Regions from separate parts of the Halomonas sp. PAMB 3264 genome, predicted to be linked through region 1. Evidence: predicted binding sites of a transcription regulator. Region 1 holds the regulator's gene; the other holds the start of a gene.
The links. The regulator FliA, encoded in region 1, starts transcription of late flagellar genes. The targets are predictions, from matches to a motif close to CTAAAGTTNNNNNNNNNNCNGCCGATA.
Positions count from the first base shown of each region.

Region 1 (3,161 bases):
CGCGATAGCGCGCTGGCGGACGCGATCATGCACTTTCTAATGACCCGCGACGCGATCCGTCAGTTTGGCAGCGTCAGCCGCGAGACCTTTGCATGAGCGGCCAGGACCAGGCCGCGGGGCTGCGCCAGTGGGCGAACCTGCGCACCGGCCAGTCGGCCGGCGCGCAAGGCGACGACGATGTGCGGCAGGCTCAGGCGTTGGAGGCGAGCGAAGCCGATGCACGCGCTGTCGATGCGCCCGTCGCGGACGCGCATGTCGCCAACGCGCACGTCGCAGACGCGCATGTCGCCAAAATACCGCTCGCCGTGGTCGGGCTTGGGTCGAAGCAGCGCGAGCCGGTGATCGCGCGCCTCGACGAGTGGTCGCGGCTTGGCCGGCGCTGGGCGGCAACGCCAGAGAGCTGGGAGGTCGTGCCGGTGGACGCCGATGCGCCGCTCCAGGCGCTCTGCGCGCGCTACTCGCGCTGGGCGCTGTGGGTGCGAAGCGACGCCGAGGCGTTCGCCGCCATGTACCGCACGCTGCGCCTGGTCAGCGAACACCAGGGGCCCAAACGGCTGTTGGCGCTGCATGAGCCGGGCCTGCCCCGCGCCGGGCTGCTCGAGAATCTGCGCGCGGCGGCGGCGGCGTACCTGGGGATCGAACTGCTGCTTTTGGCCAGGTAGGCCATACTGAGTGAGCCACTATGGTTAGGTTATGCTAATGAGAAACGTCATTCTCGCAGCGCTGAGTGGGGTGGTGGCCAGCGGGCTTTCGCTGTCGGCCCTGGCGGGCGGGGGCAGCTGGAGTGTCGATACGACCGGGCTGATGGTCGCGATGAGCGACCGGGCAAGTGCCAGCCAGGCGCTCGCGCCGCCGCCCAGTGCCGAGATTCATCAGGGGCGCATCGAGCGCGTCAACTGGCGCTTCGAAGCGCCGCCGGGGGCCGATATCCATGCCTGGCTTTGCCACCCGGAGCGCTGCGTCGCCCTCGACGGCCAGCGCGGCAGTGCCACCGGCCTTGCCGGGCTCAATGCCGGCGCGCCGCTCGAGTTTCGTTTCGCGTTGGGGCGTGGCCAGCCGCCGGTGAGGGTGAGAGGGCTTCAAGTGATTGTGAACTATCAGTGACCAGCGATTAGCCAGGGGCACGCCGATGTATACAGCAAAGGGAAGAATCCAACACAGCGATATGGTCAACCAGCACATGCCGCTGGTGCGTCGCCAGGCGCTGGCGTTGCAAGTTCGTTTGCCGGCCAGCATCGAGCTCGACGATCTGATCCAGGCCGGCATGGTAGGGCTTTTAGAGGCGCTGGGGCGTTTTGATGCCGCCCAGGGGGCGAGCTTCGCCACCTTTGCTAGCCAGCGAATTCGCGGGGCGATGGTCGACGAGCTGCGCACCCGGGACTGGCTGCCGCGCAGCGTACGCCGCTCGGCCCGGGCCATGGACGAGTCCGTGCGCCGGCTGGAGCAAAGCCTGGGGCGCGCCCCGGAAGAGAGCGAGATCGCCCGCGACCTGGACATCCCGCTCGATGAGTATCAGCAGCTGCTGGCGGACACCAACAGCGGCCACCTGCTGCCCTTCGAGGAGCTTCTGGAAGAGGGCAGCGAGCCGCTTCAGGAGTCGCTGAACGCGCCTTTCGAGGAGCTGCTGGACGGCCAGCAGCGCGACACTCTGATTGCCGCGATCGAAGCGCTGCCGGAGCGCGAAAAGCTGTTGATGGCGCTCTACTACCAGGAAGAGCTCAACCTCAAGGAGGTGGGCGCGGTACTGGGCGTCACCGAGTCGCGCGTATCGCAGCTGCACAGCCAGGCCATCAGCCGTTTACGGGCGCGTCTGCACGAGCCGGACTGAGCCGTTTTCACCGTTAATCCCTACCGGCGAGGAGCCGTCGATGAACCCCTCTACCCTGATTGGAATAGGCGCCAGCATCCTGTTGCTGGTGAGCGTACTGTTCTTTACCGCGGAGTCCGCGGCAAGCTTTATCAACCTGCCCGGGCTTGCCATCGTCATCACCGGCACGCTGGCGGCGACCTTCATCAGCTATCCGCTCAAGGAGGTGGTGCGCGTGGTCCGCCTGGTGGGGCTGGTATTTCGCCGCGAGAATACCTTCGTGCGCGACGACATCGACGAGCTGGTCTCCATGGCCAGGCTCTGGTTCAAGGGCGACGTGCGCGCGGTAGAGCGCGAGCTCGAACACACCCGCAACCCGTTCTTGCGCACCGGCATCCAGCTCGTCATCGCCAACACCAAGGAAGACGAGATCTTTGACATGCTGCGCTGGCGCATCGCCAGGCTCAAGGCGCGCGAGCACGCCGAGGCGCAGATCTTTCGCACCATGGCGACCTATGCCCCGGCGTTTGGCATGATCGGCACCCTGGTCGGGCTGGTCAACATGCTCGAAGTCATGGACGCGGGGGATCTCGAGGTGATCGGGCCGCGCATGGCGGTGGCGCTTCTCACCACCTTCTACGGCATCCTACTGGCGAATCTGGTGTTCAAACCGGTGGCGGTGAAGCTCGAGCGGCGCACCGAGGAGCGCCTGATCACCATGAACATGGTGCTCGAAGGCATTTCGCTGATCACCAAGCGCCGGCTGCCGTCGTTCATCGAAGAGACGCTGAACTCGTTCGTGGCCAACTACCACGATGAGATCAACGACCCCCATGTGAAGCCGCGCCCAGGCAGCGGCGTCGCGGCGAAAGGCTAGCGCCATGCTCAATTGTGACGCCCGCCACGCGCTGGAATCGCCCTTCACCGGCGGCGACGGCGAGGAGGGGTGGCTGACCAGCTACCTCGACGTGTTGACGCTTCTGATCACGCTGTTCGTGCTGCTGCTGGCACTGACGCCGGCGGGTAGCGGCGGCGAGGCATCAAACGAAGGCCAAGGCCTTCAGCCGCTCTCCTCGGGAATCTTGCCGCGCGACAGCGGTCTATCGCCGGCCATGGCCGCGCTCGACATTCAGGGCGTAAGCGTCAGCCAGGGGCGCGAAGGCGTGACCCTGCGCATCGACGACAGCTTGCTGTTCGCCAGCGGCGCCGCCGAGTTGACCCCCCAGGGCGAAGGCGTGCTCGAGCGATTGAGCGAGGTGATCGACACCTTCGAGGGCGAGGTGTCGGTGGAAGGCCATACCGATAACGTGCCGATTTCGACCGCGGCGTTCGCCTCCAACTGGGAGCTTTCGAC
Region 1 covers NZ_CP134866.1:3,565,691-3,568,851, reverse strand. Annotated here, with positions in the region: gene flhF (flagellar biosynthesis protein FlhF) at 1-96, shown strand, start outside; gene RN347_RS16305 (hypothetical protein) at 180-662, shown strand; gene RN347_RS16300 (flagellar protein FlhE) at 700-1,104, shown strand; gene RN347_RS16295 (RNA polymerase sigma factor FliA) at 1,130-1,828, shown strand; gene RN347_RS16290 (MotA/TolQ/ExbB proton channel family protein) at 1,869-2,684, shown strand; gene RN347_RS16285 (OmpA family protein) at 2,689-3,161, shown strand, end outside.

Region 2 (3,161 bases), 380 kb from region 1:
AAGTTGTTGCTGCCCGCTACGCGATCGATTTCGGCGATACGCTCGTTGATCTCGGTTGCGATCGCGGCGCGGTCATCGGCGGTGTTAGTATCGTTAGCACCTTGTACCGCTAGCTCGCGAATACGCTGCAGGTTATCGTTGATCTGATCCAGACCGCCTTCCATGGTCTGAACGAGTGAGATACCGTCGCTGGCGTTACGGCTGGCCTGCTCCATGCCCTTGATCTGAGCAGTCATCTTGTTTGCGATCGCCTGACCGGCGGCATCGTCGGATGCGCTGTTGATGCGCAGACCGGAAGAGAGACGTTCTTGTGCCTGAGCCAGCATGCTCTGCGAAGCGCGCAGGTTATTCTGGCCGATCATGGAAGTGATGTTGGTATTGATAACGGACATGGATGAGATCCTCGGTATTTTATGGCCTGAGAAGGGCCTACAGGTCGGCGACTGCGTCGCCGTTATTATAATTAACGGCCGCTAACGTGGATTCTTGAATAGTTTAAAGCCGTTTTGTGAAAATAATTTTGCTTGCAGAAAGAACGAAAAACGGGGCCAATTGGCCCCGTTACTCTAGCTGTCAATGGCAGCACTTACCCGACTATTAGCCCAGCAGAGACAATACCGACTGCGGCGTCTGGTTCGCCTGGGCCAGCATCGACGTACCCGCCTGCTGGAGGATGTTGGCGCGCGTCATGTTCGACACTTCCTTGGCGTAGTCGGCGTCCTCGATTCGCGAGCGTGCTTCGGACAGGTTGGTCGAGGTGGTCGCCAGGTTGTCGATCACAGAGTCGAAGCGGTTCAGCGTAGCACCCAAAGTAGCGCGGTTGGTATCGAGTGTTTTAGTAGCAGTATCAACGGCATCGATCAGGCTTTGGAAGCTGGTGTGGGCGCCAGCTCCGCTAGCCGCCGTAAAGGTAGCGGCGCCGCCGGAAGCCGCTGCAACGACTCCGCCCGAGGCGCTAGTCAGTTCCAGGCCCGACACGGTAGCATCGACAGTCTTAACATTGATGACGTCTTCAACATCGGTATTGGAACCAACCTGGATGCTCAGGCTGCCGCTGGCGTTAAGAAGATTGGTACCGTTAAAGTTGTTGCTGCCTGCCACGCGGTCGATCTCGGCCAGACGCTCGTTGATCTCGGTTTCGATTGCGGCGCGATCATCGTCGGTGTTGGTGTCGTTGGCACCCTGAACCGCCAGCTCACGAATACGCTGCAGGTTGTCGTTGATCTGGTCCAGGCCGCCTTCCATGGTTTGAACGAGCGAGATACCGTCGCTGGCGTTACGGCTCGCCTGATCCATACCCTTGATCTGGGCGGTCATCTTGTTGGCGATCGCCTGACCTGCTGCGTCGTCGGAGGCGCTGTTGATACGCAGGCCGGAAGAAAGACGCTCCTGCGCCTGAGCCAGCATGCCCTGGGACTTGCTCAGGTTGTTCTGGCCAATCATGGAAGTAATGTTGGTATTGATGACGGACATGGGGTAATCCTCTGTGTTTAGTGGCCCAGGAGAGGCCTTTAAATCGGCGCTTGCATCGCCGTTATTATAATTAACGGCTGTTGGAGGCACTTCTTTAGGCCTTTCGCGCGATTCACATGAGAAAAATGCGCGAGGCGCCCAACGAAAAACGGGGCCTTGCGGCCCCGTCGTTCACTTCGCTCGTGGTACTACTGCTTGAGCGATTAACCCAGCAGAGACAGTACAGACTGCGGGGTCTGGTTAGCCTGGGCCAGCATGGACGTACCCGCCTGCTGAAGGATGTTGGCGCGTGTCATGTTCGACACTTCTTTCGCGTAGTCGGCATCTTCGATGCGTGAGCGCGCTTCGGAAAGGTTAGTAGTCGTGGTCGCCAGGTTATCGATCACAGAGTCGAAGCGGTTCAGCGTGGCACCCAGAGTCGCACGCTGCGTGTCGAGCGACTTGACGGCGGTATCGACATTGTCGATCAGCGTCTGGAAGTTGTCGTGAGTCGCGCCGGCACCGGAGAGAGCCGCCGCAGACCCGCTAACACCCAGCGCACTGCTAGTTGCGTCGAAAGTATTGACGGTAATAGTGTCGTTGCCGCTGGTGTTAGAACCGACCTGGATATTGAGCGCCGTGCTCGCGCCGCTTGACAACAGGTTAGTGCCGTTGAAGTTGTTGCTGCCCGCTACGCGGTCGATCTCAGCGATACGCTCGTTGATCTCGGTGGTGATCGCCGCGCGGTCATCGGCGGTGTTAGTGTCGTTAGCACCCTGTACCGCCAGTTCACGAATACGCTGCAGGTTGTCGTTGATCTGGTCCAGGCCGCCTTCCATGGTTTGAACGAGCGAGATACCGTCGCTGGCGTTACGGCTCGCCTGATCCATACCCTTGATCTGGGCGGTCATCTTGTTGGCGATCGCCTGACCTGCTGCGTCGTCGGAGGCGCTGTTGATACGCAGGCCGGAAGAAAGACGCTCCTGCGCCTGAGCCAGCATGCCCTGGGACTTGCTCAGGTTGTTCTGGCCGATCATGGAAGTGATGTTGGTATTGATGACGGACATGGGGTAATCCTCTGTGTTTAGTGGCCCAAGAGAGGCCTATAAATCGGCGCTTGCATCGCCGTTGTTATAATTAACGGCGAAGCGGGGCGATCCTTTAGCTCATTTACCCACTTTTTTATGAAAATTTGGCCTTGAAACTATAACGGGGCCTTACGGCCCCGCTGATAAAATAAATTGTCGTTACGAACGAGAGCGTATTAGCACCGTTTCGTTTGATAGCAAGGTTTACTACTTCTGCATATTGCTCAGCATATCGAACTGCTGGCCCAGGTAGCTGCTCATGGAGTTCATCTGCGCAATCATGCCATCGAGCTGGGCAAACTGCTTACGATAGCGCTCCACGTTGCGCTCGATGCTGGCTTCCATGCGCTCCTTGCGCTTATCGAGACTCTCGATTCGCTGTTCTGCACTGGTGACCGAGCTTTTAATGAGGCCATCTTCTGAGGTAATGGTCGTCAATGTTGTGCTGAGGCGCCCTGCAAAGCCTGCTTCCTTGCTGTCACCAGCGAAGAAGGCAGATAGGCCTTCAGGGTCGTTGGCAACAGCGGCATCGAGCTTTTCTTCGTCGACCTTCAAGCGCCCGCGCTCATCAATTGAGATTCCGATTTCAGACAGCCGTGTGATATCGCCGCCCGCCAAGCT
Region 2 covers NZ_CP134866.1:3,182,928-3,186,088, forward strand. Annotated here, with positions in the region: gene RN347_RS14395 (flagellin) at 1-392, opposite strand, end outside; gene RN347_RS14400 (flagellin) at 598-1,473, opposite strand; gene RN347_RS14405 (flagellin) at 1,677-2,519, opposite strand; gene fliD (flagellar filament capping protein FliD) at 2,748-3,161, opposite strand, start outside.
Region 2: the regulator FliA is predicted to act here: its motif matches at 1,545-1,571, upstream of RN347_RS14400 (flagellin).